Regions from separate parts of the Streptomyces sp. NPDC002788 genome, predicted to be linked through region 2. Evidence: riboswitches for the same ligand, from Rfam matches in the RefSeq annotation. Region 2 holds a riboswitch; each other region holds the start of a gene.

Region 1 (10,375 bases), on a different contig from region 2:
GGCCCGCGGGGGACGGACTCCCGCTGACCGCGCCCGTGGGCGGGCACGCCTTCACGGTGCCGGTTCTCCAGCTGGGCGACGTCCTGCTGGTCACCCTCCAGGGCGAGTTGCACGACGGGATGGCCGAGCAGCTCCAGCAGGACATCACGGCCCGGATCGCGCACTCCCGGGTGACCGGGGTCGTGATCGACATCTCCGGCGTGGAGATCGTCGACTCCTTCCTGGGGCGGGTCCTCGCCGAGATCGCAGCCGGAGCGAAACTGCTGGCGGCCCGTACGGTGCTGGCCGGGATGCGCCCGGCGGTGGCGATCACCCTGGTCGAGCTGGGGCTCACCCTGCCGGGGCTGCGGACGGCCCTGGACGTCGAACGCGCGATGGAACTGCTCACCGCGGACTCGCGCGACGGGAAGGGGAGTCCTTGATGCAGGCTTCCCGCCATGCCGCCCGGACCACCCTGCCGATCGGCTCGGACGCCGATCTGGCCTGGGTACGGCAGCAGGTCCGGCAGGCCGCCGCCGAGCTCGGCTTCGGGCTCGTGCAGCAGACCAAACTCGTCACCGCGGCGAGCGAACTGGCCCGAAACACCCTCGTCCACGGCGGGGGCGGCCATGTGGAGATCACCCCGCTGGTCACCGGGCAGTCGCAGGGGCTGCGGCTGGCCTTCGTCGACACCGGGCCGGGCATCCGCGACCTGGACCAGGCGATGACCGACGGCTACACCAGCGGCGGCGGTCTCGGCCTCGGCATGAGCGGGGCCAAGCGGCTGGTGCAGGACTTCGAGGTGGACAGCCGTCCCGGCGAGGGGACCACCGTCACCGTCACGGCCTGGGCCACCGTCGTACCGCCGTCCCGGACGGGGCCGTGATGAGCAGGGTCTGGGACGTGCCGGTGGACGACTCGACCCGGGTGCGGGACGTCCGGGTCGCGGCCGAGGAGGCCAGCGCCTGCGCCGGCCTGCCCTCGAACCGCACCGCGACCGCCGCGCTCGTGGCGACGGAGCTGGCGACCAATCTGCTGCGGCACGCGGACGGCGGGCACGTGCTCATCAACCTCGTGCAACGGGAGTACGACGGCGGCCGGCGGACGTGCGTGCAGCTGCTCTCGCTCGACCACGGCCCCGGCATCCCGGACGTGGCGGCGGCGATGCGCGACGGCTACTCCACGACCGTGGCCGCCTCCCTCGGTGCCGGGCTCGGTACGTGCCGGCGCATAGCGAACGACTTCGACCTGCACAGCGCCCCCGGCCGGGGCACGGTCGTGCTGGCCCGTATCGACCACGAGCCCGCCCTCCGCCACAAAGAGCCGCCCCCGCCGGGCCCGCGCGCCGGCGGCGTCAACGTCCCCCTCGGCCGGGCCGAGTACTCCGGCGACGCCTGGGCCCGGGTCCGCTCGGGCGACCGCCTGACCCTCCTGCTCGCCGACGGGCTCGGTCACGGAGCGAAGGCCGCCGAGGCCTCCACCGCGGCGGTGACCGAACTGCCCGGCCTGGCCGAGCTGCCGCCCTCCGAGATTTTGCGGCGCCTGGGCCGGTCCCTGCGCCCCACCCGGGGCGCTGCCGTCGCCGTGGCCCAAGCCGACCTCTCCTCAGGGCAGTTGCACTTCGCCGGGATCGGCAACGTCGGCGGCCGCCTGCGCACCGACGGCACATGGAAGCCGCTGCTGTCCCACCCCGGCATCGTGGGCGCGCAGGCCCCCGACCTGCCCGCACAGCGGGAGCCGTGGCGCGACGACAGCCTGCTGGTCCTGCACAGCGACGGCCTGCCCAGCCGCTGGACCCCGCCCGAGGACGTCCTGTTCAGCTGCGACCCGGCGGTGGCGGCCGCGGTGGTGCTGCGGGACGCGGGCAGCGCGGCCCGGCCGGTGCGGGACGACACGTGCGTGGCGGTGCTGAACGGCGGATCGTCGAGTGCGTGACGACCGCCGGACGACCTCGGAGTCCGACGGCGAGGGCCCCGACCGCCCGTTCCCGCTACCGTCCGGGCAGCCCGTTGCTCCCGTCGGCCCGGGGAGGCACGGCGCCCTGCGCCGCCAGGAACCCCCTCAACCCCCTGCTGAGTGCCGCCCGTTCAGCCGGTTCCATCGCCGCCAGGGCCGTGGCGAGAGCCCGGGCGCGGCGGCCGGCGACGTCGCCCAGGACGTGGTGGCCGTGGGAGGTGAGCCGGAGCTGGACTTCGCGGCGGGTGTCCGGGTGCGGGGTCCGCTCCAGGAGGCCGGCCGCCGCCAGGCGGTCGCAGAGGCGGCTGGCCGTCGGGAGACCGATGTCCAGGCCGTCCGCCAGAGCCGTGAGGTTGAGACCGGGCGCCGCCTCCACGGTGCGCAACGCCCGCAGCTGGTGCGGGGACAGGCGCAGAGACGCCTCCTGTGCGGCGACCGACCACAGGGCCGTAAGACTGTCCACCGCATCGGCGATCTGCGAGGCGACGGCCTCCGGGCCGTCGCCCGGCCCTCTCGCCCGGTGGTCACCGGGGCCACCGAGATCGGTCACAGAACGGTCACTTTCCATAAGCTCCGGGTACTGCGGAGGTCGCCCTCTTTCAAAGGCGGTACCCGATGAGCCGAGAGGCAAGCAACCCCGTTCAGAACCCGGCCGGACCGTGGGCGGCTCAGCCGGCGCTGAGTTCCGTCAGCGCGGCGAGCGGCAGCGTGTGCTGGGTCTGGAGGACCTTGGCGCGCAGGTAGCGGACGTTGTGCGCGGTGGTGAAGACCCCGGTGGGGACGCGGTCGCGGACGCCGACGCCCAGCTCCCGCAACTGACCCGCCTTGTCGGGGTTGTTGGAGAGCAGGTCCAGTTCGCCGATGCCCAGGGCCCGCAGCATCTGGGCCGCCGCCGTGTAGTCGCGGGCGTCCTCGGGCAGTCCCAGGGCCGCGTTGGCCTCGTACGTGTCGAGGCCCTCGTCCTGGAGGGCGTACGCGTCGAGCTTGTTGTAGAGGCCGATGCCGCGGCCCTCCTGGCGGAGGTAGAGGAGTACGCCGCCGCGCTCGGCGATGCGCTCGACCGCCTCGCGCAGCTGCGGACCGCAGTCGCAGCGGGCCGAGCCGAACACGTCCCCGGTCAGGCACTCGGAGTGCAGCCGCACCAGCGGGACGGGGCCCGGCTCACCCAGGACGACGGCCACGTGCTCCTGGCCGTCGGCCAGGCCGTGGAAGGTGACGAGCTCGGCGTCGGCCTGGTAGCCGTCGTGGAAGCGCAGCGGGACCCGGACGCGGGAGCGCGGGGTGGCGAGGACTGCGGGGGTGTCGGGCATGCGGGGCCTCCGGGTTCCGTTTCCTGTTCGGCTGCACAGCCGTACTTCTCAGATGTGCTTCAGATTTGAAGCAGATCCACGATCGGAACCCTACTCTTGCTTGAAATTTGAAGCAATGAGGACGCGGTGCCTTGTGGCGCGCGTCACGAACAGGCGGACGAGGACCTCCGCCGCCACGGCACGTCGTCCGACGCCGGCCGCTCCCCGTCCTCCTCGAGTCCCTGAGCGATCGCAGCGGAGATCGCCTCCAGCTGCACCACCTGCTCCTCGCTGAGCCGGTCGAACACGAAGCTCCGCACGGTTTCGACATGTCCCGGTGCCGCCCGCTCCAGCACGGCGAACCCCTCGTCGGTCAGCGCCGCGACACTGCCCCGCTTGTCATACCGGCAGGCCTCGCGCCGCAGCATGCCGTCCTTCTCCAGTCGCGTCACCGCGTACGTCAGCCGGCTGCGCGTGATCTTCAGCCGCTCGGCGAGATCGGTCATGCGCAGCCGCCGTTCCGGAGACTCGGAGAGGACGGACAGGATGGAGTAGTACAGGTGCGGCATGCCGGCGTCCTGCTGGAGCTGCCGGTCGATCGCGTCCTCCAGGAGCAGTGAGGCGGCGATGTACGCGCGCCAGGCGCGTTGCTCCTCGAGGGTGAGCCAGCGAGTCGTCATGCCGCCAGTGTAGGTTTGTTTCAAACTTGAACCAAGCCCTGCCCAGTCCCGCCGTCCCGACCAGCCGCGGAGCGTCGATGCCCCACCCGTACGTCCTGCTGTCCGCCGCCGTCTCCCTCGACGGCTACCTGGACGACACCGGACCCGAACGCCTGCTCCTGTCCGGCCCCGCCGACTTCGACCGGGTCGACGAGGTCCGGGCGTCCGTCGACGCGATCCTGGTCGGCGCCGGCACCCTCCGCGCCGACAACCCCCAGCTCCTGGTCAACTCCGCCGAGCGGCGCGCCGCCCGCACGACCGCCGGCAAGCCCGAGTACCCCCTCAAGGTCACCGTCAGCGGCTCCGGCGACCTCGACCCGGACGCCCGGTTCTGGCACACCGGCGGCGAGACGGTCCTCTACACGACCGACGAGGGCGCCGAACGCGCCCGTGCCCTCGGCCTCGCCACCGACATCGTCCCCCTCGGCCCCGACCTCGACTGGCGCCGGCTCCTCACCCACCTGCACGACGTGCGGGGCGTACGGCGGCTCATGGTCGAGGGCGGCGGCCTGATCCACACCCAGCTCCTCACTCAGGGCCTCGCCGACGAACTCCAGCTGGTCCTCGCCCCGCTGTTCGTGGGCGACCCCGGGGCGCCCCGCCTCTTCGGACCCGGCGGCTACCAGTCCGGCCGGCTCCGGCTGCTGGAGACGCGGCGGATCGAGGACGTCGTCCTCATGCGCTACGAACCGACCGCCCCGGGCACCGGACCGCTCCCGGTCGCCGCCGACCACCACTGGCTGGCCGTCGCCTGCGCACTGGCGGAGCGGTGTCCGCCGTCGGACACGGCGTTCAGCGTGGGTGCGGTGGTGGTCGCGGCCGACGGCACCGAACTGGCCCGCGGCCACTCCCGCGAGGGCGGCGATCCGGTCGTGCACGCCGAGGAGGCGGCCCTGGCCAAGCTCGACCCGGCCGACCCGAGGCTCACCGGCGCGACCGTCTACAGCAGCCTGGAGCCCTGCGCCCGCCGCGCCTCCCGTCCCGCACCCTGCGCCCGGCTGATCCTCGACGCGGGCGTACGACGCGTCGTCACGGCCTGGCGTGAGCCGGACACCTTCGTGGCCGGGGCCGACGGCAGCGGTGTCCTGGCCGCCGGGGGAGCCGAGGTCGTCGTCCTGCCGGAGCAGGAGGAGCGGGCCAAGGCGCCGAACCGGCACCTGCTGCACTGACCGGACCCCGGCGCCGACGGGCTGTTCACCGCGTGGGAGACCTCGTCGCGCGGGCGACCCGGGCGGCCGAGGAGCCGGTGTGCACGAGCTGTCCCGCGGATGGCGTACACTGGAGTCACAACGACGCGGGGTGGAGCAGCTCGGTAGCTCGCTGGGCTCATAACCCAGAGGTCGCAGGTTCAAATCCTGTCCCCGCTACTGAAGGCCGAGGGCCGGAATCCGAAAGGGTTCCGGCCCTCGGTGCATTCCCGTGCCCGGACGCGTCGTTACGGCCAGTGAGCGAATCGCCCCGCTCCGCATAACAACTGACGAACCATCAAAACTCATGAGTCACTTGCGAGGCGGTCAACTCGCCCGATTTACTACGGTCGTGGCAGGTAAGTCCGCACGAAAAAGGTTAATGATCAAGCGGAAGCGCTGGAATACCCACCGTCCGTCTATTAACGTTCGATAACGCAGCGCGGTCGTCCCAGCCGTCACAGAAGGCGGCTCCGTGCGCACGCGCCGAATCCCGAAAGGGAACCGGGGAACCACCACTTGGGGTGAATCGAGCGGATGCCGCCGTGGAAGCACGGTCGGTATACGCGCGTAGGAGACCTTCCTGCTCCGAACCCGTCAGCTAACCCGGTAGGCGAGAAGGAAGGAAAGGAGTACGCCCACGTGGCGTCCAACCGGCCTGCCCCCGAGGCCCCGTTCGCGACGGACCAGCGCGACACCGAGACGTTCGGCTACGGCCGTCAGCGCACCGACGAGGGCCCGTTCCAGGAGTGGAACCCCACCGCGGAGTCCATCCGCCCCGTCCGTGGCCGGCATCGTGTCACCAAGCAGCGCGGCGGAGGACTCGCCCGCAGCTCCACCGTCCTCGGCGTCGGCGTCATCGCCGCCGTGGGCGCGGGCGGTATGGCCAGCGCCCAGACCGGCAAGCCGCCGGTGTCGATCTCCGTCCCGGACCTTCCCTCGGTGGGTTCCCTCATCTCGGACGACGACACCCCCCAAGGCTCCGCCACCCCGCTCAGCAGCCTCGGCACCGCCGCCGCGGAGACCGACCAGGGAGCCGACGGCGCGGGCGAGGCGCTGCGCGCCCGGATCATGGCCCAGGTCGAGCACCAGCAGGACCAGGTGGAGAGCAAGGCCGCGCAGCAAGCCGCGGCCGCCGCCGAGAAGGCGGCCCAGGAAGCTGTGGCCAAGGCGGAGAAGGAGGCCAAGGCCAAGGCCGCCGAAGCCAAGAAGAAGGCGGAGGAGGAGGCCAGGAAGAAGGCCGAGGCCGAGCGGCTCGCCGCCCTCGCCAAGCAGTACACGCTGCCGACCTCCTCCTACACCATCACCTCGTCCTTCGGTCAGGCCGGCGCCTACTGGTCCTCCGGCTACCACACCGGCCTCGACTTCGCCGCTCCCACCGGCACGCCGATCAAGGCGGTGCACAGCGGCACCATCACCGAGGCCGGCTGGAACGGCTCGTACGGCTACAAGACCGTCCTCACCCTCGATGACGGCACGGAGATCTGGTACGCGCACCAGTCGTCCATCGGCGTCAGCGTCGGCCAGAAGGTCAGCACCGGTGACGTCATCGGCCGCGTGGGCGCCACCGGCAACGTCACCGGGGCCCACCTCCACCTCGAAGTCCACTCCGGTGGATCCTCGAGCGGCATCGACCCGAGGGCGTGGCTGCAGGGCAAGGGCCTGAACCCGTAAGCGGACACCGCCCGTCGGAGCACCGGCGGCCCTGACGACGCCCCCCGACGTCAGGGCCGCCGGTTTCCGTACTCGGGTGTGTCCAAAGGGGTTTGCGGGAGCTTTGCGTCCGCTGCGGAATGAGGCATTCCCTCACGTTCGTTGACGCACGGTATGACGTCTCTTCGCAAGCTCGGCTCTTCCGACCTCGAGGTCTTCCCGCTCGCCCTCGGCGGCAACGTCTTCGGCTGGACCGCCGACGAAGCGCAGTCCTTCGCCGTCCTCGACGCGTACACCGCCGCCGGTGGCAACTTCGTCGACACCGCCGACGTCTACTCGGCCTGGGCCGACGGCAACCGGGGCGGCGAGTCCGAGACCCTGCTCGGCACGTGGCTCGAAGCGCGCGGCAACCGCTCCGAGGTCGTCGTCGCCACGAAGGTCAGCCAGCACCCCGAGTTCCGGGGGCTGTCCGCCGCGAACATCGAGGCCGCCGCCGACGCCTCCCTGCGGCGCCTGCGCACCGACTACATCGACCTCTACTACACCCACTTCGACCAGCCCGACGTGCCGGTCGAGGAGATCATCGGTGCCCTCGACGCACTCGTGAAGGCCGGCAAGGTGCGCCACATCGCCGCCTCCAACATCTCCGCGGAGCGGCTGCGGGCGTCCCTGGAGTTCTCCGACCGTGAGGGGCTCGCCCGGTACGTGGCCCTCCAACCCCACTACAACCTGGTGTCCCGCGACACCTACGAGGGCGAACTCCAGGACCTCGCCGAGCGGAGCGGCCTCGCGGCCGTTCCGTACTACGCGCTCGCGTCCGGCTTTCTCACCGGCAAGTACCGGCCCGGTACGACCGTCGAGAGCGTGCGGGCCGGGGGCGCGGCCAAGCACCTGGAGACCGAGCGGGGGCGGCGGGTGCTCGGCGCGCTCGACGAGATCGCCGAGGCGCATGACGTCCCCGTGGCGACGGTGGCACTGGCCTGGCTCGCCGCCCAGCCGACCGTGGCGGCGCCGATCGCCTCCGCGCGGACGGTGGAGCAGTTGCCCGCGCTGGTGGGGGTCGGGGAGCTGACCTTGACGGAGGCAGAGGTCGGGCGTCTTACGGCGGCTTCGGCCTGAGGGCATGAGGGCCTGAGGTCTGGGGGCTCGGGGTCCCGGTCGTTGTTCGGGTCGGGCTTACGGGCCGGGCTTCTCGGGGCTACGACCGGTAGGGGTTGTACGCGGGGTACGGCGTCGGCCGATGGCCGTACCCGTACACCCCGTACACCGGCCAGGGCGGGGCCGTCACCGGGACCGGAGGGGCCGTGATCCGCGCCGCGTGGTCCAGCGCGGGGCGGGCCGCCTCCCGGCGCCGCCACAGTGCGTGGAGCAGTTCGCGCTCCCGTACGGCGAAGTCGGCCCCGGCGCGGCCGCGGCGGGCCCGGTGCCGGAGGAACGCGAGGGACGTCGCGTACGCCTCGTACCGGGCCACCTCCCGTGCCGCCGCCTTCCCCGCGTGACGGCGTGCGTACTGGCGGGCTATCCGACGGGCCCGCATCGAGCCCAGCGCGTACGGCTCCGCCGGGGTCAGCCAACCGGCCACGGCGTACGCGGGCAGCTCCTCCCGTACGGTCCTCAGCTCCCGTTGCCGGGTCCAGATCACCAGCCACGTCAGCAGCCCGAAGATGGGCACCATGAACGCCGCGTACACGGCGAAAAAGCCGTACTCGCCGAAGGCCGACGAGCCGTTCCACATCGCGTGCATGCCCATCGCGAGCAGGAGTCCGGACAGTGGGAACACCACGCGGCGGATGCGCTGGCGGTCCGCCGAGAGCGCGGAGATGCCGAAGCCGATGCCGGTGAGGACGGTGAACAGCGGGTGCGCGAACGGCGACATGACGATGCGCACGAAGAAGGTCGCCGCCGTGACGGAGGCGATTCCGGTGTGGCCGGTGAGCTGGTCGGTGCCGAAGGCGGTGCCCAGGTAGAGGATGTTCTCCGTGAACGCGAAGCCGGTGGCCGTGACGCCGGCTATGACGACTCCGTCGACGATGCCGGTGAAGTCGCGGCGGCGGAAGAGGAAGACCAGCAGGACGGCTGCCGCCTTGGCCGACTCCTCGACCACGGGGGCTATCACCGTCGCGCCGAGCGTGTCCGCGCTGGACGGGTCCGCGGTCGCCGTCGCTATCCATCGCGTCGCGAAGCTGTTGGCGACGATCGCGATCAACGCCGCCGCGCAGGCCCCCCAGGCGAAGCAGAACAGCAGGTTCCGCCAGGGGCCCGGTTCGACCCGGTCCAGCCAGCGGAACGAGGCTATGAGCAGGGGGACCGGGAGGACGGCCAGGCCCAGCCCGACCAGGAACCCTTCCGTGCCGGTCTCTTCGCGGACCAGGGCGAGGATGACCAGGCCGGAGATCGCGAGGAGCGTGGTGGGGGCGCCGTAACGCACCCAGGGCCGCTGCCACCAGTGTGCGTGCCGCAGCGAGCCGCCGACGGGGGTGCCGTCAGGGGGACCGCTGGGATAGGGGTGTGTGGGGCAGGTGGCCAAGGCGTTGACCCTAACGACGGGGTGGCGCTGTCCGCGGGCGGGGGATGTGCCGGGTGCGGTCAGGCGCCGGTGGGGGGTTGGTCCGCGTGTTGTACGCGCCGGAAGAGCAGGTCGTTCACGACATGTCCCTTGTCCAGTCCCTGGCCCTCGAAACGGGTCAGGGGCCGGAAGTCGGGACGCGGCGCGAAACCGCCGTCCGCCTGCGTGTTCTCGAAGTCGGGGTGTGCCGTGAGTACGTCGAGCATCTGTTCGGCGTACGGTTCCCAGTCGGTGGCGCAGTGCACGAGCGCCCCGGGCCTGAGGCGGGTGGCGGCCAGGGTCAGGAAGTCGGGCTGGATGAGCCTGCGCTTGTGGTGCCGCTTCTTGGGCCAGGGGTCGGGGAAGTAGACGCGGAGGCCGTCGAGGGAGTCCGGGGCGAGCATCTCGCGGAGCAGGATGATCGCGTCGCCGTTGCCCACGCGGAGGTTGGACAGGCCGTTGCGGTCGGCGAGATTGAGCAGGTTGCCCTGGCCGGGGGTGTGGACGTCGACCGCGAGGATGTTGGTGGCGGGGTCGGCGGCGGCCATCTGGGCGGTGGCCTCGCCCATGCCGAAGCCGATCTCCAGGACGACGGGGTTGTCGTTGCCGAACAGGTCGGGGAGGTCGAGGGCCCGGCCGTCGATGTCGAGGCCCCACTTGGGCCACAGACGCTGCAGGGCGTCCGCCTGGCCGGCGGTCACCCGGCTCCGCCGCGGTTGGAAACTCCGGATCCGCCGCTCGAAGTGCGACCCGGCGGGATCGGCCTTCGGCCCGTCGGGAAAGCGCGGCTCTCCCTCGACCCGGGTGGGCCGGTCGGAGGCGCCGGGGGTGTCGGGGTGCGGGGTTTCGGGGGTGTTCGCGGAGTCAGACACAGTGAGGCCGATTTTACGGGGTGGCGGGCTTGGGGCGGCCTGTGCCCGGTCCGGTGGGGGTGCGCGCTTGCGCCTGCCGCCGTGCGCTCACAGTGCGCTCAACGCCCTCCGTGCCACCTCGCGCCCGATCGGCAACGACGCCGTAGCCGCAGGGGACGGTGCGTTGAGGACGTGC
Region 2 (10,375 bases):
GGTGACGGCCTGGGCGAGGGCGCGGACGGCGCGCTCGGCTGCGGGGTAGGCGGGGATGAGGTGGGTGCCTTCGGGGGCCTCGGCAGCGGGAAGTCGCTGTTCGGCGGAGGCCGGGCGAGGGGCGCTGTGCGAAGGATGGTCCGCCCCGGCCTGAGGCGCCGTGCTCGCCGCCGCCGACAGGGCCTCCGCCAGGCCGCCGAGCTCCACGTGCACCACCAGGACCGGCTTGGCAGGAGCCGAGGCCGCCGCCGAGCGCAGTGCCTGCGCGAGGGCCTCGTCCGCGACCGACCGCTCCCCCACCGCCGGTATGGCGGTGACCACCACCGCGTCGCACCGGTCGTCGGCCAGCGCGCGCGACAGGGCCGCGTGGAAGTCCGCCGCCGACGCCGCTGTGGTCAGATCCTGCGGGAGGTGCGGCCGGAGGCCCTCCGCGAGGCACGCGTCGTACGTGAGCAGGCCGAGCGACTCGGAGTTGCCCAGGATCGCCACCCGGGGGCCGGCGGGCAGCGGCTGGCGGGCGAGGAGCAGGCCGGCGTCCACCAGCTCGGTGATGGTGTCGACCCGGATGACGCCGGCCTGCCGCAGCAGGGCCGAGACGGTCGCGTGCGGCAGCCGGGTCGCCCGTACGGCATGCCCCTGGGGGGCGGCGGCGTGCCGGGCGCCCTGGACGACGACCAGTGGCTTCGCGGCGGCGGTGCGGCGGGCGAGGCGGGTGAACTTGCGGGGGTTGCCGATGGACTCCAGGTACATGAGGACGACGTCGGTGTCCGGGTCCTCGTACCAGTACTGCAGGACGTCGTTGCCGGAGACGTCGGCCCGGTTGCCGGAGGAGACGAAGGTGGAGACGCCGCTCACGCCCGTGACGCCGCCGCCGCGCCGGTGCAGCCGGGACAGCAGGGCGATGCCGATGGCGCCGGACTGGGCGAACAGGCCGATCCGGCCCGGGCGGGGGACCTCGGGGGCGAGGGAGGCGTTGAGCCGCACCCGGGGGGAGGTGTTGATGACGCCGAAGGCGTTGGGGCCGATGATGCGCATGCCGTACGTGCGCGCGTGCCGTACGAGCGCACGCTGGCGTTCGCGCCCCTCGGGGCCGCTCTCGGCGTAGCCGGCGGAGACCACGACGAGCCCCTGCACACCGTGCTCGCCGCACTCGGTGACGACTTCGGTGATGTTTTCGGCCGGTACGGCGACGACCGCGAGGTCGACCGGGCCGTCGATGTCCCGCACCGAGCGGTGCGCGGGCACGCCGTCGAGTTCCTTCTGCTCCTCGCGGAGGGCCTTGTTCACGGCGTACAGCCGGCCGGTGAACCCGGCGTCGCGGATGTTGCCGAGGACACTGCGGCCCACGCCGCCCGAGGTGCGCCCGGCGCCGATGACGGCGACCGAGCCGGGCGCGAGCAGCCGCTGCACGGAGCGGGCCTCGGCGCGGTGTTCGCGCGCGTACTGCACGGCGAGGGAGCGGTCGGTGGGTTCCAGGTCGAACTCGAGACGGACGACGCCGTCCTCGAAGCTGCGTTTCTGGGTGTACCCGGCGTCCGTGAACACCTTGATCATTTTGTTGTTGGCGGGCAGTACCTCGGCGGCGAAGCGGCGGATGCCGCGCTCGCGGGCGACGGCTCCGATGTGTTCGAGCAGGGCGGAGGCGACCCCGCGGCCCTGGTGGGCGTCCTGGACCAGGAAGGCGACCTCGGCCTGGTCGGCCGGTGCGGACGCGGGCGTTCCGTCCGCGCCGATCCGGTCGTAGCGTACGGTGGCGATGAACTCGCCGCCGACCGTGGCCGCGAGTCCCACCCGGTCCACAAAGTCGTGGTGCGTGAAGCGGTGGACGTCCTTGGCGGACAGGCGAGGGTACGGCGCGAAGAAGCGGTAGTACTTCGACTCGTCGGAGACCTGCTCGTAGAAGCTGACGAGGCGATCGGCGTCATCGACGGTGATGGGCCGGATGCGCGCGGTGCCACCGTCGCGCAGCACCACGTCGGCCTCCCAGTGGGCGGGATACTCGTGCCGGTCCGGCGAGGTCTGCATGGGCCCCAGAGTACGGCTAGCGCCTGACAACGGCGCGAGGCAGTCTGTGGAGGGCGTCAGTCGGGTCGAGGCCGCGATCCGACGGCACCCCGGAGTGGAACGACAGGACCGCTCCGGGTGGGCTTCACGTATGGGAAACTGGTCTAGACAACCCTGAACACCGAAGGGCAGCAACACATGGCTGAGCGCCGCGTCAACGTCGGCTGGGCCGAGGGCCTCCACGCCCGCCCCGCCTCCATCTTCGTCCGAGCCGCCACGGCCGCAGGCGTCCCGGTGACGATCGCCAAGGCTGACGGCAACCCCGTCAACGCGGCCTCCATGCTGGCCGTTCTGGGCCTGGGCGCCCAGGGCGGCGAGGAGATCGTCCTCGCCTCCGACGCCGAGGGCGCGGACGCCGCCCTGGACCGACTGGCCAAGCTGGTCTCCGAGGGTCTCGAGGAACTGCCCGAGACCGTCTGAGTCCATTCGCGCCGGCTCCGGCGCACACGGGAGGGCTCGTCCGAATTCATCGGGCGAGCCCTTCGCCATTTCCTCGCCACGCGGCTAATTTCTCTCCCGCGAAATGACGACAGCAGAAATAGCCCCCCGCAATTTCCTGCTCTTTGTATACGGCTCTCGTGTTAATGCCGCAGACTCGACGTGTTTACGGCATGTTGCGAGTTCCTCACACGCTCGGTGCGCTCCCCGGCGGAGCCGAACCGCAGGCGGTGCGCGGCCGTCGCGCGCTCGGCGTGCAGCGCCGTGACCGCCCGCGCGCGCTCGCCGTCCCCGCGCGCCACCGCGTCCACGATCGCTCCGTGCTCGCTCCAGGACTCCACCGGGCTCGCCGGTGGATCGACGGCGTACATCCAGAGGATCTTGTGGCGGAGCTGCGTGAGCATCGAGGTCAGCGCGGGGCTGCCGGAGGCCTGTGCGAGCGTCTCGTGGAACCAGCCACCCAGGGAGCGCAGGTCGTCGCTGTTGCCCCGGCGGGCGCGCTCCTGACCCATCCGGACCAGACCGCGCAGGACCTTGAGATGGGCCTCGGTGCGGCGCTGGGCGGCCCGCGCGGCGCCGAGCGGCTCCAGCAGCATGCGCATCTCCAGCAGGTCGGACGCCTCCTGCTCGGTGGGTTCGGCCACGCACGCGCCCGCGTGCCGCCGGGTCACCACGAAGCCCTCGGCCTCCAGGGTGCGCAGGGCCTCCCGGACCGGTACGCGCGAGACGCCGTAGCGGCGTGCGAGGAGTTCCTCGGTGAGCCGGCTGCCGCGTGCGTGGACACCCGCGACGATGTCGTCCCGGATGGCCGTGCACACCGAGTGCGCGGGAATACGCATGACCGACCTCCGCTTAATCCCCGTGAAACGCCGACGAGTGACGCGTGTTCCGTGACTCTATTGCAATGAGCCCGAATTTCCGACGGCAGGCCGGAATCCAGGGATATTTTTTGGACAGCGGGCCGCCGGGAACCGAAAGGCCCCGGCTCGGGGAGCCGGGGCCTCGGGAACAGCGAAAGGTGCCGTCAGACGTCCACGCCGTGCGAGCGGAGGTAGGCGACGGGGTCCATGTCGGAGCCGTACTCAGGACTCGTGCGGGCCTCGAAGTGCAGATGCGGGCCGGTGACGTTGCCGGTCGCGCCGGACAGGCCGATCTGCTGACCCGGGGTGACCCGCTGGCCCACCGAGACGCCGATGGACGACAGGTGGCCGTACTGGGTGTACGTCCCGTCGTTCATCTTGATCACGACCTGGTTGCCGTAGGAACCGCCCCAGCCGGCCTCGACGACCGTGCCCATGCCGACCGCGTGGACGGAGGTGCCGGTGGCGGCGTGGAAGTCGATGCCGGTGTGGCTGCCGGAGGACCAGATGGCGCCGCCCGACTTGTAACCGGTGGAGACGTAGGAGCCCGGGATGGGGGACTGGAAGCTGTTGAGACGCTTGCGCTCGGCCTCGCGGGCGGCGCGCTCCTTGGCCTCGCGGGCCTTCTCGGCCGCCTCCTCGGCCCGCTTGCGGGCGGCCTCCTCGGCCTTCTTCTTGGCGGCGGCCTCCTCGGCCGCGTGCTGCTGCGCGACGGCCTGGGCGTCGATCTGCTGGGCCACGGTGTCGCCCATGGTGACGACCGGGGTGAGGCCGGTCTGCTCCGGGGCGGGCTCGGCGGCGAAGGCGGCCGGGGCGGCCACGGTGCCGAGGACGCCGGTGGTGGCGAGGGCCGCGACGCCCGCCGCGCGGGCCGTGCCGCGCTGGATCCGGCTGGGACGACGGTGCTTCCCGGTGGCGCGTGTGAACGCCATGTGGTGGCTGGTCCTTTCCTTCCCTCTCGCCTACCGGGTTAGCTGACGGGTTCGGAGCAGGAAGGTCTCCTACGGACCCCCTCGCGGTTCGCGCGGGCGTCCGATTCACCCCAGGGACTGCGTTGGGTCCCCGGCTCCCCTGGCTCGCGCCGTGCGGGGACTCGGCGATGACTGTCCGGTGCCGCGGGTGCGGCGCACTGCCTGACGAACAGCCCGGATGACGCTAAACGGGTCCACTTTCAATTCCCAAACGAATCCCGGCTTTTGTAGCGCATACCACAGGGCAGACAGGCAACCTCCGTATCAATTCGGGCATACAGGGGCCCTGGTGCCTTAGGAGACAACCAGGGCCCCTCCGTACGCGTGCCGCCCGCGTCTCGCTACTCGGCGGCGACGACCGTGACTTCGCCGATGTCCAGGGCCTCGACCGGGCCCTTGATCTGCGCCGCGTCACCCACGAGGACGGTCACCAGCCGGTCCACCGGGAAGGCGCTGACGGCCGCCGCGGTCGCCTCCACGGTGCCGGTCGCGGCGAGCTGCCGGTACAGCGTGGCCTGGTAGTCGTCGGGCAGGTGCTGCTCTACCTGGTCGGCCAGGGTGGACGCGACGGCAGCCGCCGTCTCGTACTTCAGAGGCGCCACGCCGACCAGGTTCTGCACGGCGACGTCCCGCTCGGCGTCGGTGAGGCCCTCGGCGGCGAGGGTACGCAGCACCGTCCAGAGGTCCTGCAGCGCGGGGCCGGTGTTGGGGGTGTCCACGGAACCGCTGATGGCGAGCATCGAGGCACCGGTGCCGTCCGGGGCGGACCTGAGGACCTGGGCGAACGAGCGCACCCCGTAGGTGTAGCCCTTCTCCTCGCGCAGGACGCGGTCCAGGCGGGAGGTGAGGGTGCCACCGAGGCAGTACGTGCCGAGCACCTGCGCGGGCCACACGCGGTCGTGCCGGTCCGGGCCGATGCGGCCGATCAGCAGCTGCGTCTGGACGGCGCCCGGGCGGTCCACGATGACGACCCTGCCCGTGTCGTCGGCGGTCACCGGCGGCACCGGGCGCGGCTCGGCCGAGGAGCCCGTCCAGGCGCCCAGCGTGTCGCCGAGCAGGGCATCGAGGTCGATGCCGGTGAGGTCGCCGACGACCACGGCGGTGGCCGTGGCGGGGCGGACGTGCTTCTCGTAGAAGCCGCGTACGGCCGCGGAGTCGATCGCGGCGACCGTCTCCTCGGTGCCCTGCCGTGGCCGCGACATGCGCGAGCTCGCCGGGAACAGCTCCTTGGAGAGCTCCTTGGCGGCGCGGCGCGAGGGGTTGGCCAGCTCGTGCGGGATCTCGTCGAGGCGGTTGCGGACCAGCCGCTCGATCTCGCTGTCCGCGAACGCGGGCGCCCTGAGAGCGTCGGCGAGCAGGCCGACTCCCTTGGAGAGCCGGGAGGCCGGCACCTCCAGGCTGATTCGGACGCCGGGGTGATCGGCGTGCGCGTCGAGGGTGGCGCCGGCGCGCTCCAGCTCGGCGGCGAACTCCTCGGCGGAGTGCTTGTCGGTGCCCTCGGAGAAGGCCCGGGCCATGATCGTGGCGACGCCGTCGAGGCCGGCCGGCTCGGCGTCCAGGGGCGCGTCCAGCAGCACCTCCACGGCGACGACCTGCTGGCCGGGGCGGTGGCAGCGCAGCAGTGTCAGTCCGTTGCCGAGCGTGCCGCGCTCGGGGGCCGGGAAGGCCCAGGGCCGGGCCTCGCCCGCCTGCGGCCGGGGGTGGAAGTCCATCGTGGTGAGCTCGGTCACTTGGCCGCCTCCTCGTTCTCGTCGCCGGCCGCGGCTGCGGTGTCCTCGGCATCGTCGGTCTCGTCGGCGACGGGCTCGTAGACGAGCACCGCGCGGTTGTCCGGGCGCAGACGGGCCTTGGCGACCTCCTGGACCTCCTCCGCCGTGACCTCCAGCACGCGCTGGACGGCCGTCAGGGCGAGCTGCGGGTCGCCGAACAGCACCGCGTACCGGCACAGTTCGTCGGCGCGGCCCGCGACCGTGCCGAGGCGGTCCAGCCACTCGCGCTCCAACTGGGCCTGGGCGCGCTCCATCTCCTCGGCGGTGGGGCCCTCCTCGGCGAACCGGGCGAGCTCCTCGTCGATGGCGGCCTCGATGACCGGCACCTCGACGTCACCGGACGTCTTCACGTCCAGCCAGCCCAGGGAGGGCGCCCCGGCGAGCCGCAGCAGGCCGAAGCCTGCCGCCACGGCCGTACGGTCGCGCCGTACCAGGCGGTTGTAGAGGCGGGAGGACTCGCCGCCGCCGAGGACGGTGAGGGCCAGGTCGGCCGCGTCGCACGCGCGCGTGCCGTCCTGCGGCAGCCGGTAGGCGGCCATCAGGGCGCGCGCCGGGACGTCCTCCTCGACGACCTCACGCAGCTGCTCGCCGATGGTCTCCGGCAGCGAGCCGTCACGCGGCGCGGGCTTGCCGTCGTGACCGGGGATGGAACCGAAGTACCTCTCGACCCAGGCCAGCGTCTGCTCCGGGTCGATGTCGCCGACCACGGACAGCACGGCGTTGTTCGGCGCGTAGTAGGTGCGGAAGAACGCGCGCGCGTCCTCCAGGGTCGCCGCGTCCAGGTCGGCCATCGAGCCGATCGGGGTGTGGTGGTAGGGGTGGCCCTCCGGGTAGGCGAGGGCGGTGAGCTTCTCGAAGGCGGTGCCGTAGGGGACGTTGTCGTATCGCTGGCGGCGCTCGTTCTTGACGACGTCGCGCTGGTTCTCCATCGACTCGTCGTCGAGGGCGGTGAGCAGGGAGCCCATGCGGTCGGCCTCCAGCCAGAGGGCGAGCTCCAGCTGGTGGGCGGGCATGGTCTCGAAGTAGTTGGTCCGCTCGAAGCTGGTCGTGCCGTTCAGCGAGCCACCCGCGCCCTGGACGAGCTCGAAGTGGCCGTTGCCCTTGACCTGGCCGGATCCCTGGAACATCAAGTGCTCGAAAAGGTGAGCCAGGCCCGTACGCCCCTTGACCTCGTGGCGCGAGCCGACGTCGTACCAGAGGCACACCGCCGCGACCGGGGTCAGATGGTCCTCGGAGAGCACCACGCGCAGGCCGTTGGCCAGGCGGTGCTCGGTCGCTGTCAGGCCCCCGGAGCCTGCCTGGGCTGTGGCCGTGTGACCCATGGGCATGTACGTCCCTTCGATCGCGGAGCGGTCTTCCCGACCGCGGATTCCTGCCGGTCCTGCCACTGTATGCAAGCGCGCGAAGCGCTGGTGAAGTTCCCGGTCGGGGTACGCCGAGAGCGAGACTCGAGGACAGCTGTGGGACGGGGTGCGGCAGCCGGAGGAAGGGTCCTGGTCCCGGTTGTCAGTGCGGCGGTCCACAATGGTCGGCGTCAGATCCGGATCGCAGCAGCACGAGCGAGCCGCAGGGGCGGCCGGAGACGAGAGGGCGAGCGCGCCGAGGCCCGATGGGCTGAGCACGATCGGCGTCCCGTCACCGACACGCATTCCCCGTAGGCGAGCGACCAGCAACAGGAGGAGCCGGCAGCGATGGCCCGCCGCAGCACGAAGACCCCGCCGCCCGACGACTCGTACGAGGAGAGGATCCTCGACATCGACGTCGTCGACGAGATGCAGGGCTCCTTCCTCGAGTACGCGTACTCGGTCATCTACTCCCGCGCCCTGCCGGACGCCCGCGACGGCCTCAAGCCGGTGCACCGCCGCATCGTCTACCAGATGAACGAGATGGGCCTGCGCCCCGAGCGCGGGTACGTCAAGTGCGCCCGTGTCGTCGGCGAGGTGATGGGCAAGCTGCACCCGCACGGCGACGCGTCGATCTACGACGCCCTCGTGCGCATGGCCCAGCCCTTCTCGATGCGGGTCCCGCTGGTCGACGGCCACGGCAACTTCGGCTCGCTGGGCAACGACGACCCGCCGGCCGCGATGCGGTACACCGAGTGCCGCATGGCCGAGGCGACGAGCCTGATGACGGAGTCGATCGACGAGGACACCGTCGACTTCAACCCCAACTACGACGGCCAGGAGCGGGAACCGGTGGCCCTGCCCGCCGCCTTCCCGAACCTGCTGGTCAACGGCGCCTCGGGCATCGCGGTCGGCATGGCCACGAACATGCCGCCGCACAACCTGCGCGAGGTCATCGCCGCCGCCCGCCACCTGATCAGGCATCCGAACGCGGATCTCGACGCCCTGATGAAGCACGTCCCGGGCCCCGACCTGCCCACCGGCGGCCGCATCGTCGGCCTGTCCGGCATCCGGGACGCCTACGAGACGGGCCGCGGCACGTTCAAGATCCGGGCGACGGTGGCGGTGGAGCCCGTGACGCCCCGCCGCAAGGGCCTCGTCGTCACGGAGCTGCCCTTCACGGTCGGCCCCGAGAAGGTCATCGCCAAGATCAAGGACCTGGTCGGCTCCAAGAAGCTCCAGGGCATCGCCGACGTCAAGGACCTCACCGACCGCGAGCACGGTCTGCGCCTGGTCATCGAGATCAAGAACGGCTTCGTGCCGGAGGCGGTCCTGGAGCAGCTGTACAAGCTGACGCCGATGGAGGAGTCCTTCGGCATCAACAACGTGGCCCTGGTCGACGGCCAGCCGCTCACGCTGGGCCTGAAGGAACTCCTGGAGGTCTATCTCGACCACCGTTTCACCGTCGTCCGGCGGCGTTCGGAGTTCCGGCGCGGCAAGAAGCGCGACCGGCTGCACCTGGTCGAGGGTCTCCTCACGGCGCTGCTCGACATCGACGAGGTCATCCGCCTCATCCGCTCCAGCGACAACTCCGCGCAGGCGAAGCAGCGCCTGATGGAGCAGTTCTCGCTGAGCGAGGTACAGACGCAGTACATCCTCGACACGCCGCTGCGCCGGCTGACCAAGTACGACCGCATCGAGCTGGAGACGGAGAAGGACCGGCTCAACGCGGAGATCGAGGAACTGACCCGGATCCTCGACTCGGACGCGGAGCTGCGCAAGCTGGTCTCCTCGGAACTGGCCACGGTCGCCAAGAAGTTCGGCACCGACCGGCGTACGGTCCTGCTGGAGTCGGGCGCCGCCCCGGTCGCCGCCGTGCCGCTGCAGGTGGCCGACGACCCGTGCCGGGTGCTGCTGTCCTCGACGGGTCTGCTGGCCCGTACGGCCAACGGCGAGCCGTTCGCGGAGGACGCCGGCGCCAAGCGCGTGAAGCACGACGTGATCGTCTCGGCGGTCCCTGCCACCGCACGCGGCGAGATCGGCGCGGTCACCTCGGCGGGCCGCCTGCTGCGGCTCAACGTCGTCGACCTGCCCCAGCTCCCGGAGCCGTTGCCGACGCCGAACCTCGCGGGGGGCGCCCCCTTGGCCGAGTTCGTGTCCCTGGAGGACGACGAGACGGTGGTCTGCCTTACCACGCTCGACGAGTCGTCCCCGGGCCTGGCGCTCGGCACGCAGCAGGGCGTCGTCAAGCGCGTGGTGCCGGACTACCCGTCCAACAAGGAAGAGCTCGAGGTGATCACCCTCAAGGAGGGCGACCGGATCGTCGGCGCGGTCGAGCTGCGCACCGGCGACGAGGATCTGGTCTTCATCACCGACGACGCCCAGTTGCTGCGCTTCCAGGCGTCCCAGGTGCGCCCGCAGGGCCGTCCGGCCGGCGGTGTGGCCGGCATCAAGCTCGCCGAGGGCGCGAAGGTGATCTCCTTCACGGCGGTGGATCCGGCCGCGGACGCGGTCGTCTTCACGGTCGCGGGCTCGCGGGGCACGCTGGACGACTCGGTCCAGACGACGGCCAAGATGACCCCGTTCGACCAGTACCCGCGCAAGGGCCGCGCCACCGGCGGCGTCCGCTGTCAGCGGTTCCTGAAGGGCGAGGACTGCCTGTCCCTGGCCTGGGCGGGCCCGGCCCCGGCCCTGGCGGCGCAGAAGAACGGCACCCCGGCCGACCTCCCGGACATCGACCCGCGCCGCGACGGCTCGGGCGTGTCCCTGGCCAAGACGGTGGCGGTGGTGGCCGGGCCGGTCTAAACCCGCTCCGCGGGATCCTCCTCGGGATCGCGCACGTAGCGCAGGACGCCCCACATGCCGTGCTCGTCGGCCTGTGGGGCGTCGCTCTTGCACGCCTGGAGCTCCTTGTCGAGAGCGGAGGCGTC
Region 3 (10,375 bases), on a different contig from region 2:
CCTGGACCTGTCCGTTGCCCACCGGGTCCGGGCGGAGAACGACCGGCGGCTGGCGGAGCTGTTCGCCGGTGCCGAGTTGCTGCTGACCCCGACGGCACCCACGGCACCGCACGGCCACGAGGGGCCCGGGGACCGCTACTCCACCTCGCTCACCTGGGCGTTCAACCTCAGCGGACATCCGGCGCTGAGCGTCCCCGCGGGGTTCGGCGGCGACGGCTGCCCGGCCGGGCTGCAACTGGTGGCGTCGCACGGGCGGGAGGCGTTGCTGCTGGCCGTGGCGCACGCGGCGGAGACGCGCGCCGCGAGTTGATGGACACCCCTGGCGGATTTACTTGCACGCGCATAAGCTGCATGCGCGTGTAATTGACATACGACGAGTTTCAGGGGGACCACCATGACCCGCCGCTTCCTTTTCGTCCTGGGCAGTGCCCGCGCCGAGGGCAACTCCGAACTGCTGGCCCGCAAGGCCGCCGAGCAACTGCCCGCAGACGTCGAACAGCAGTGGCTCGACCTCACCGCGCATCCGGTACCGGACTTCGAGGACCTGCGGCACGACAGCGACCACGTCCGCCCCACCGAGGGCAATGTGGCCCTGCTGCTCGACGCCACGCTCGCCGCGACCGACATCGTGATCGTCACGCCCCTGTACTGGTACTCGGTCTCCGCGCACACCAAGCGCTACCTGGACTACTGGTCGGGCTGGCTGCGCACGCCCGGACTCGACTTCAAGGCGACCCTGGCCGGACGCACGCTGTGGGGTGTCACCGCCCTCGCGCACCGGGAGGAGGTCGTCGCCGACCCGCTGGTCGGGACACTCCACAACTCGGCCGCGTACATGGGGATGCGCTTCGGCGGGGTGCTGCTCGGCAACGGCAGCAAGCCCGGTGACGTGCTGAACGACACCGAGGCGCTGACCAGGGCGAAGACGTTCTTCGCGCAGGAGGCACCGCTCGCCCGGTTCCTGTACGAGCAGGACGCCTAAGGGGTCCATGCACTATGCCCGCCCGGGTCGCGTGGTCCGGCGCCTTGCGATGCACGGCACCAGACCACGCGACCTGATCGGACGCTCATAGTGCATGGACCCCTAGACCGTGACGTCCTGAGGGCACCGGCGTGCGGCAGCACGGACCGGGTGACCCGGGGCATCGGCTGCCCGAGGACCCGGGCCGTGCCGGAGGTGGGCTCGATGAGGCCCATCAGCATGCGGATCGTGGTGGTCTTGCCGGCGCCGTCGGGGCCAAGGAAGCCGAAGACGCTGCCCGCCAGGACGGTCAGGTCGACCGTCGACGGCGAGCTGTCCGCCGCGGTAGCGCTTGGTGAGCGCGCGGGTGGCGAAGACCGGTGCCCCGGCCGCGGCGCCCGCGCCGCTCTCCCCCGGGCCGGGCGCCGACCCGGTCTCCGGCTCCGCGGCGGGCGGTTCGGCCACCGGCTTCCTCGTTCTCTCCGCGTCCCGCACGGGTACGGGACCTACTTCCCGGCGTCGGCCGCCTTCACGAGCGCGTCCTTGGTGACCGCGCCCACGTAGACCTTGCCGTCGTCGGTGATGAGGGCGTTGATCAGGCGGGTCGAGAAGACCGTGCCGGAGCCGAACTTGCCGGTGACCTTGTCACCGAGCGAGTCCATGAAGCCGCCGAGGTCGCCTCCGGCCTTGCCGGAGGGCACGCCCTTGCCGCCGGTGTCGAAGGTTGCTATGGCGTTCCAGCCCTCGCCGATGGTCTTCATGCCGTCGAGGCCCTCGCCGAGGCGCTCCTCGCCCTTCGGGGCGTGCTTGCGTGCCTCGCCCTTGTCGGAGGTCTTGCCGGGCGCCTCGCGGGACGCCTTCTCCTCGGTGACCTTCGCACCCTTGGGCGGGGTGAAGTCGAAGGTCGAGGCGGCCGGCTCGGCGAAGCTGACCTTGGTGAAGCCCGCGTCGACGACGGCCGAGCCGCCGCCCGCCGGAGTCAGGGTGAACTTCAGCGGCATGCCGGTCTTCGCGTCCACCGCCACGGTGACCGCGCCGACCGTCGAACCGGACTGCTTCGGCTTGATGACGAGCTTGTAGGCGTCCCGGTCGGCGACCCGGGCGGTGCCGTCCACGGTCACGGAGGTCGTGCCGTCGACGGCCTTGAGGGCCTCCTCCGCGAAGTCCTTCGGCATGGCAGGAGGCTGGGCCCTGTCGCGCTTCGGGCTCTCGGAGACGGTGCCGTGGTAGACCTCGTTGGACTTGCTGTCGTAGCCCCAGACGTCCTTGCCGTTGTGGATGACGCTGTACTCGGCGGCGTTCTCCAGCAGCGACAGCTTCTGCCGGTCCGGGCCGTCGGCGGCGACGCGCAAGGTGTGCGTGCCGGAGGCCAGTTCCGTGAGCTTGGCCGTCGGGTCGGCGGACGAGCCGCCCTCACCCCGGCCCGCGGCGCCGGACATCAGGCCGGACTCCAGGCCGCCGAGGTTCGGCAGACCGAGGTCGGTGCTGATCTTCACCGTGCCGGACAGCTGCTCGACGTCCGACTTCGCGATCTTCTCGATGAGCTGCTGTGCGGTGATCTTCGGGAGGTCGGGGTCGCCGGAGTCGGCCAGTGCGGGGACCAGGCCGATCGTCGCGGCCGCCACCCCCATGACCGTGACCGGGACGATGTACCGCGCGGCTTTGCGCCGCCCGGAGCGCTGCTCGTCGCCCTCCCCGCCGGTCGTGCTGTCGTCGGATGCGTACGGTGCCATGTGTGCCCTACCTCCGTGGTCGGCGGCGGCTGTCCGTGTCGTCCACGCACTCGTCCCTGAGCCGCCATTCTCACCCGAACAGGTGAGGAGTGGTGTTTTCCGTGGTTTCCATCTGACCAAATCGGCCAGGGAGATACGTCAGACCCCGGACTCAACTCCGCGTACTGCTGGGGTATGACACGGAGGGGCGGCTTCTCCCCCGACCCGTAGGGGTCGTGCGGGCAGGACGTGCTCAGCCGGCCCGGTGCACCACCGCGTCACACAGCTCCAGCAGCGCCGTCCTGGCGGCGCACTCCGGCAGGGGCGCCAGCGCCGAGCGGGCGTCCTGGGCGTAGCGGACGGTGTCCCGCCGGGCCTGCTCCAGCGCCGGGTGGGCCCGCAGCAGGCGCAGGGCCTCGGCGTGCCGGGCGTCGTCGGTGAGGTCGGAGTCCAGCAGCTCGCACAGGGCGACGTCCTCGGCGAGGCCGAGCCGGGCCGCCCGCTCGCGCAGCCGCAGCACCGGCAGCGTGGGGATGCCCTCGCGCAGGTCGGTGCCGGGGGTCTTGCCGGACTCGTGGGAGTCGGAGGCGATGTCCAGGACGTCGTCCGCGAGCTGGAAGGCGACGCCGAGCCGCTCGCCGTACTGGGTCAGCACGTCCACGACCGTGTCGTCGGCGCCGGACATCATCGCGCCGAACCGGCACGACACGGCGACCAGCGAGCCGGTCTTGCCGCCCAGCACGTCCAGGTAGTGCTCGACGGGGTCGCGGCCGTCCTGCGGCCCGGCCGTCTCCAGGATCTGACCGGTCACCAGTCGCTCGAACGCCTCCGCCTGCACCCGCACGGCCTCCGGGCCGAGGTCGGCCAGGATGTGCGAGGCGCGGGCGAAGAGGAAGTCGCCGGTGAGGACCGCGACGGAGTTGCCCCAGCGGGCGTTCGCGCTCGCGACGCCGCGGCGCACGGCGGCCTCGTCCATCACGTCGTCGTGGTACAGCGTGGCGAGGTGGGTCAGCTCCACGACGACGGCAGAGGGCACGATCCCGGGGGCGTGCCGGTCACCGAACTGGGCGGAGAGCATCACGAGCAGCGGCCGGAACCGCTTGCCGCCGGCCCGCACCAGATGCTGGGCGGCCTCCGTGATGAAGGGCACCTCACTCTTGGTGGCCTCGAGCAAGCCTTCCTCGACAGCCGTCAGTCCGGCCTGGACATCGGCTTCCAGAGCCTGGTCCCGCACGCTCAGCCCGAACGGCCCGACGTCGGTCACGAGGGGTCTCCTGTCTGCTGGTGTCTGCCGGATGATTACGCGGATTGTCGATAGGTCGCTGCCCTCACTCGAGTCAGCGTATCCGGTCACGTTTCGATCACTGTCAGCGCCCGTGGTTACAGGCCGGGTGGTATCCGATCAGGAGCGCCATGTTTTCGATCAGCTCATAAGAGCAGACATTTATCGACTTACCAGGAAGTAACGGACTATGCACGATTTGCCTTGATGGATAAGCGAATTCCTATAGGCGGACATTGCCCCAGAGATTCGTGATCAGTGAGTTGAATCACGCCCGACGTTTCGCACGCCACCCCGGCATCCGCCCGTACCCCCTTCCCGCCCATGCGAGTTGAGCCTTCCCTTCCGCAAAGGATCAAGCGGCCCATTCCCCCCGACCAAGGTCAACAAGCGTCATATGTGACTTCGGTGCTTGTTCCCGACATGTGCTCTCGCATACGTTCCCGCCCTGTCCGGCGGACGCCGAATCCTGCCACCGCCCGGACACCCCACATCAACCGACTCACTCACGCAGGGCAGGAGCGGGGGACCCAGGTAAGTCGCCGGTCCGCACAGCGGCACGGCTCGGGGTGAAGCCGCGCACGGCATACAGCGCCGTACGCGGCCGGGCACCTCCCGGCCCGAACCCGACAGCTCACCTCGCAGGCGCCGGAGAGGAACATCGCCATGCCCGGACGAGGTAAGCACCGTCACCCCAGAAGGAACCCGCTCACCCGTGGTGTCGTCGCCGTCGGCACCGGCGGAGCGGCACTGACCCTCCCGCTCCTCGGTGCGACGCACGCGAGCGCCGTCGAGCCCCAGAGCGCGCCCGCCACCGTCGCACAGTCCGTGCCGCAGGCGGCCCAGCCCGCCAAGTCCCTCACGTACACCGTGGCCAAGGGCGACTCGCTCTACGGCATCGCGGACAAGTACGACGTATCGGGCGGCTGGAAGCAGCTCTACAAGGACAACCGCGCCGCCGTCGGCGACAACCCGAAGCTGATCCACCCGGGCCTCGAGCTGAAGGTGAAGACGACGAAGGCGGCCGTCACGGAGAAGAAGGCGACCAAGTCGAAGTCGTCCGCCCCCGCCAAGCCGGCCGCGAAGCCCGCCGGGGGCGTCACCCAGGCCACCCCCGCCTCCGCCAAGACCTACGCCGACAACCTCGACGGCTGGATCCGCGAGTCGCTGGACATCATGGCGCGGAACGGGATCCCGGGGTCGTACGACGGCATCTACCGCAACATCATGCGCGAGTCGTCCGGCAACCCCCTGGCGATCAACAACTGGGACTCCAACGCCGCCAAGGGCACCCCGTCCAAGGGTCTGCTCCAGGTCATCGACCCGACCTTCGCCGCGTACCACGTGCCCGGCACCCCCTTCGACCCGTACGACCCGGTCGCCAACATCACGGCGGCCTGCAACTACGCGGCCGACCGCTACGGCTCGATCGACAACGTCAACGGCCCGTACTGAGCCGCCCCGTCCAGCAGTCGCTCGAGGACGACGGCGATGCCGTCGTCCTCGTTCGACAGGGTGACCTCGTCGGCCACGGCCTTGAGTTCGGGATGGGCGTTGGCCATCGCGACGGCGTGGGCGGCCCAGTCGAACATCGGGATGTCATTGGGCATGTCACCGAAGGCGATGGTGTCCGCCGGCCGCAGCCCCAGGTGCTCGGCGGCCAGCGCCAGGCCCGTCGCCTTGGTGACACCGCACGGCTGGAGTTCGACCGTGCCGGGACCGGACATCGTCACCGTGGCCAGCGAGCCGACCACCGAGCGGGCCGTCGCCGCCAACTCGTCGTCGGACAGGTAGGGGTGGCGCAGCAACACCTTGCTGATGGGCTCGCCCCACAGCTGGTCGCGCCGGTCGACGCGTACGGCGGGCAGGGTCGGGTGCGGCATGAGGTAGCCCGGTTCGATCAGCGTGAGCCCGTCGACCCCGTCCTGGTCGACCGCCGCGTACACCTGCCCCACCTCGGCCTCGATCTTGCCGAGGGCGGTCTCCGCCAGCTCCCGGTCCAAGGTGATGGACCACAGCAGCCGGTCCGCGCCGGCGTCGTACACCTGCGCGCCCTGACCGCACACCGCGAGTCCCGTGCACCGGAGGTCGTCCAGCAGCGGCCGCACTCTCGGTGCCGGCCGGCCCGTCACCACCAGGTGCTGGGCGCCGGCGCCCGCCACCCGCGCGAGCGCGGCGAGAGACCGGTCGGAGAGGGTGTCGTCGCCGCGCAGCAGCGTCCCGTCCAGGTCGGTGGCGATGAGTGAATATGCGAGGGGTGCGGCCATGATCAGAGAATACGGACAGCGCGCCCCGTCGTTTCACCGGCGGCCGACGCCGATTGCCCGGTTGAAGGCCTCTGCACCAGTTGGCAACAACATGCTCCGCTACCTACCCGTCGGGCCGTCTCGGGCGGTACCTTCCATGTGTCCAGGGGGGACTTGATCGGGGGGTCAGGTTGAGCAGTGGGCGCATTCGCGTGGCTGGGCCCGGTGAGCTCGGCGAGGGGGAAAGGGAGCGCTGGCGCGCACTGCGCGCCGCCTCGGCGGCACCGCGCAACCCTTTCATGGAACCGGAGTTCACCGAGGCCGTCGGCCGGGTGAGGCCGCGGGCCCGGGTCGCGGTGGTCTACGACGGACTGGAGCCGGTCGGCTTCCTGCCCCATGAGCGGGGCCCGTTGGGCCAGGGCCGGGCGATCGGGCTCGGCGTCTCGGACGCGCAGGGCGCGATCCTGCGGCCGGGCCTGGTGCTGGAGACCGGCGAACTGCTGCGTGCCTGCTCGGTGTCGAGCTTCGTCTTCGACAATCTGGAGGCCGGGCAGCGGCTGTTCGTCCGGTACGCGGCCGAGGAGCACGCCACGTTCGTCATCGACGTGCAGAAGGGCTACGAGACGTACGAGTCGGTGCTGCGCGCCCAGTCGCCGAAGTTCCTCAAGACGACGCTGGCCAAGGAACGCAGGCTGGGCCGGCAGGCCGGCGACCTGCGATTCGTGTTCGACGAACGCGACCCGGCCGCACTGCGCACGCTCATGGAGTGGAAGTCGGCGCAGTACCGCAGGACGGGTCGCCGGGACCGGTTCGCCCAGGAGTGGATCACCCGGCTCGTCGGGCAGCTGGCCAGGACCAGGGCACCGGAGTGCAGCGGCACGCTGTCCGTGCTGTACGCCGGCGAGCGGCCGGTCGCCGCGCACTTCGGGCTGCGCTCGGCCTCCGTCCTGGCCTGCTGGTTCCCGGCGTACGACCCGGAGTTCGCGAAGTTCTCGCCGGGTCTGGTGCTGCACCTGCGCATGGCCGAGGCAGCGGCCGCCGACGGCATCGGCATGCTCGATCTGGGGCGGGGCACCGCCGAGTACAAGGACGCGCTGAAGACGGGCGAACTGCCCGTGTACGAGGGCGCGGTGACGCGCCCGGGGGCGGGTGCGGCGCTGCACTGCCTGAGCCGCGAGCCGGCGCGCCGCGCACACAGTTTCGTCCGCAGCCGGCCGCGGCTCGCGTCGCTGGCCGCGCGGACCCTGAAGGGCGCGGCCCGGCTGCGCCGTACCTGACACGAGTGGGGGGAGGGCGCATGTCTCGATCGGCACGTGCGCAGGAGGAGATACGGCGGTTCCTGGACATCGGGGCGGTACAGGTCGCCGAGCTGGACCTCGACGGTGAGGAGGCGGTGCTCAGACCGGGTCCGGGGAGTCCGCCGGTGGCGCCCGGCGAGGTGTTCGTGCTGGTCAGGAGGGGCGGCCGGCCCGTGGGTACGCTGCTGGGGCGGGTACCAGAGGGGGCGGACGCGAAGGCCGTGCTGGCGAGTCGGGCGCGGGCGGAGTGTGCGCCGGCCCTCGCCGACGCACCCGACGCACCCGACGCACCCGACGCACCCGACGCACCCGACGCACCCGGTGAACTGCCGTACACGAGTGTCGTGGTGGCCACCCGGGAGCGGGCCGGGCAGCTGGCCCGGGCGCTGGACTCGCTGCTGGCGCAGGACCATCCGCGGTTCGAGATCGTCGTCGTCGACAACGCGCCCGTGACGAGCGAGACGCGGGAGCTGATCGAGCGGAAGTACGCCGAGCGCGTGCGCTACGTGTGCGAGCCGGTTCCGGGGCTCGCAGGCGCGCACAACGCGGGGCTGGCCGCCGTGCGCGGAGAGGTGGTCGCCTTCACGGACGACGACGTGGTCGCCGACCCGCGCTGGCTGACGGAGCTGACCGCGCCCTTCACCGCCGACGCCCGGCTCGGCTGCAGCACCGGCCTGATCCTGCCCGCGCGGCTCACCACCCCGGCCCAGGTGCTGCTGGAGAGCCACGGCGGGTTCGCGAAAGGCTTCACTCCAAGGACGTACGACCCGGCGGAACCGCCGGGCGACGAGCCGCTGTTCCCGTTCACGGCGGGGCGGTTCGGCTCCGGCGCCAACATGGCGTTCCGGACGGCGGTGCTGCGCGAGGTCGGCGGTTTCGACCCGGCCACCGGTGCCGGGACGGCCGCCCGGGGCGGCGACGACCTCTACGGCTTCGTCCGCGTCCTGGCCCAGGGCCACCGGCTGCGCTACACGCCCCACGCCCTGGTCTGGCACCACCACCGGGAGGCCTGGCGGGACCTGGAGACCCAGGCGTACGGCTACGGCGCGGGGCTCACCGCCTATCTCACCGCGGTGCTGGTGAACCGGCCCGCTCTGCTGCCGGCGTTCCTCGCGCGGCTGCCGCGGGGCCTGGCCCACGCCCGCGCGCTGACGGCCGTACGCGCGGCGGAGGGGGCCGCGGGCGGCGGGGCGCCGGGGGATCACGACGTGCGGACGCATCCGTGGCCGCGGCGGCTGTCACGGTTGCAGCGCAGAGGGATGTTGTACGGGCCTGTCGGCTATCTGCGGGCGCGGCGGGCGCTGCGCGCGCGGGGTGAGGGGGCGAGATGAGGACCTCGGCGCGTACGCGGGGTGAGGGGCAGGGGGACGGCAGAGGCCGGTCGGAACGGGGTGCGCAGGACGGTGAGGGGCCGATAGCGCCGCCGAACGCGGTCGGCTCCCCGGCCATTCCGGTCTTCCTGTACCACTCGGTGATGGACGATCCGCCCGATTGGATCGCCGAGTTCACGGTGACGCCGAAGCAGTTCGCCGCGCATCTCGACGCCGTGGTCCGCAGCGGCCGTACACCCGTCACGATCAGCGCGATCGCCGACCACCTGGCCGGGCGGGTGCCCTTGCCGCCCCGGCCGGTGCTGCTCACCTTCGACGACGGGTTCGCCGATCTGCCCGGCCCCACCGCCGAGGCACTGGCCGAGCGTTCCCTGCCCGCCACCGCGTATCTCACCACCGGCGCCATCGCCCCGGGCGGCCGCAGCCTGCTGCCGCCCGCCCCGATGATGACCCTGGACCGAGCGGCGGAGCTGGAACGTTCCGGCATGGAGATCGGCAGCCACACGGTCACACACGCCCAGCTCGACACGCTGTCCGCGAGGGACCTGGCGTACGAACTGCGCACGTCCAAGGCGGTGCTGGAGGACGCCCTCGGGCACGAGGTACGGCATCTCGCCTATCCGCACGGCTACAACAGCCCGCGGGTGCGGGCCATGTCGGCCCGGGCGGGCTACGAGACGGCGACGGCCGTACGGCACGCGCTCAGCTCCGACCGCGACGAGCGCTACCGCATCGCCCGGCTCATCGTCCGGCGCACCCACACCGTCGCCGACGTGGAGGGCTGGCTGGCGGGGGCGGGCGCCCGGGTCGCGCCGTACCGGGACGGGCCGAAGACGATCGCGTGGCGGTGGTACCGGCGGGCCCGCGCCAGGGTGCACGGGCCCGAGTTCGCGGGCTGAGGGGTCATTTCAGCGGTTGGTTGAGATACGGGTCGGCGACCGCCTTGCGCAGGCTGTCCCAGGCCGCGTCGTTCGCCAGCGCGAGATCGCAGTGCGGTCCGGGGTCGCGGTGGTTCCACTGGAGGGCGGCCTTGACGCCCTCCAGGCTCTTCAGCACCCCGGGTACCTGCGCGTACCACTCGGCCTGCCGCTGCGGGCGGGACGAGTCCGCGGCGGTGCCGAACTCGGAGAGCATCAGCGGCTTGTCGTCGGAGATGTTCTTCCGGATCCAGTCGTGCGTGGCCTTCTGGGTCTGCGCGAAGGTCAGCCAGCCCGCGTCGTGACAGCGGTAGTAGTTGTACTGGTTGTAGCCGATCCAGTCGACGTACTCATCGCCGGGATACATCTTCTTGATCTCGTCGGCGTGGTCGAGGTACCCGGTGGTGATCCACGTCCACACCACGTTGTCGACGCCCAGTTCGCGGAACCGGTCGTGGATGTGCCGGTACGCCTGGACGAACTCGGCCGGGGTGCCGTTGGCCGGGGTGCGCGTGTCCATCTCCAGATCGAAGGAGAGGAACACCTTCTTGCCGTAGTCCTTGACGCGCCGGGCCTGGACGTCGATGACCTTCTCGTCCAGCTCGCCGGCCGCGATCTGCTTCCACGT

What was found. Region 2 has a riboswitch for cyclic di-AMP ahead of ACWD1U_RS03160 (M23 family metallopeptidase). Riboswitches for the same ligand answer to the same signal wherever they lie in the genome.
Region 1: it holds a riboswitch for cyclic di-AMP, as region 2 does, so the genes downstream of both, ACWD1U_RS06675 (M23 family metallopeptidase) here and ACWD1U_RS03160 (M23 family metallopeptidase) in region 2, are expected to answer to the same signal.
Region 3: it holds a riboswitch for cyclic di-AMP, as region 2 does, so the genes downstream of both, ACWD1U_RS29480 (transglycosylase SLT domain-containing protein) here and ACWD1U_RS03160 (M23 family metallopeptidase) in region 2, are expected to answer to the same signal.

Annotation. Positions count from the first base shown of each region.
Region 1 is NZ_JBSFVB010000003.1:15,156-25,530, reverse strand. Features, by position in the region: gene ACWD1U_RS06715 (STAS domain-containing protein) at 1-422, shown strand, start outside; gene ACWD1U_RS06710 (ATP-binding protein) at 422-865, shown strand; gene ACWD1U_RS06705 (ATP-binding SpoIIE family protein phosphatase) at 865-1,914, shown strand; gene ACWD1U_RS06700 (MarR family winged helix-turn-helix transcriptional regulator) at 1,970-2,485, opposite strand; gene ACWD1U_RS06695 (GTP cyclohydrolase II) at 2,604-3,245, opposite strand; gene ACWD1U_RS06690 (MarR family winged helix-turn-helix transcriptional regulator) at 3,389-3,904, opposite strand; gene ACWD1U_RS06685 (dihydrofolate reductase family protein) at 3,982-5,112, shown strand; tRNA gene ACWD1U_RS06680 (tRNA-Met) at 5,237-5,310, shown strand; cyclic di-AMP (ydaO/yuaA leader) riboswitch at 5,605-5,761, shown strand; gene ACWD1U_RS06675 (M23 family metallopeptidase) at 5,773-6,804, shown strand; gene ACWD1U_RS06670 (aldo/keto reductase) at 6,958-7,902, shown strand; gene ACWD1U_RS06665 (PrsW family intramembrane metalloprotease) at 7,982-9,310, opposite strand; gene trmB (tRNA (guanosine(46)-N7)-methyltransferase TrmB) at 9,370-10,200, opposite strand; gene lhgO (L-2-hydroxyglutarate oxidase) at 10,288-10,375, opposite strand, start outside.
Region 2 is NZ_JBSFVB010000001.1:727,258-737,632, forward strand. Features, by position in the region: gene ACWD1U_RS03145 (bifunctional acetate--CoA ligase family protein/GNAT family N-acetyltransferase) at 1-2,025, opposite strand, end outside; gene ACWD1U_RS03150 (HPr family phosphocarrier protein) at 2,203-2,484, shown strand; gene ACWD1U_RS03155 (GntR family transcriptional regulator) at 2,646-3,341, opposite strand; gene ACWD1U_RS03160 (M23 family metallopeptidase) at 3,527-4,294, opposite strand; cyclic di-AMP (ydaO/yuaA leader) riboswitch at 4,307-4,471, opposite strand; gene ACWD1U_RS03165 (M16 family metallopeptidase) at 4,675-6,063, opposite strand; gene ACWD1U_RS03170 (M16 family metallopeptidase) at 6,060-7,430, opposite strand; gene ACWD1U_RS03175 (DNA gyrase/topoisomerase IV subunit A) at 7,794-10,250, shown strand; gene ACWD1U_RS03180 (CobW family GTP-binding protein) at 10,247-10,375, opposite strand, start outside.
Region 3 is NZ_JBSFVB010000018.1:112,397-122,771, reverse strand. Features, by position in the region: gene ACWD1U_RS29505 (amidase family protein) at 1-310, shown strand, start outside; gene ACWD1U_RS29500 (flavodoxin family protein) at 395-982, shown strand; partial or broken gene ACWD1U_RS29495 (ATP-binding cassette domain-containing protein) at 1,051-1,426, opposite strand; gene ACWD1U_RS29490 (LolA family protein) at 1,468-2,694, opposite strand; gene ACWD1U_RS29485 (polyprenyl synthetase family protein) at 2,927-3,937, opposite strand; cyclic di-AMP (ydaO/yuaA leader) riboswitch at 4,449-4,618, shown strand; gene ACWD1U_RS29480 (transglycosylase SLT domain-containing protein) at 4,622-5,410, shown strand; gene ACWD1U_RS29475 (HAD family hydrolase) at 5,374-6,222, opposite strand; gene ACWD1U_RS29470 (GNAT family N-acetyltransferase) at 6,408-7,478, shown strand; gene ACWD1U_RS29465 (glycosyltransferase) at 7,499-8,830, shown strand; gene ACWD1U_RS29460 (polysaccharide deacetylase family protein) at 8,974-9,729, shown strand; gene ACWD1U_RS29455 (glycoside hydrolase family 26 protein) at 9,734-10,375, opposite strand, start outside.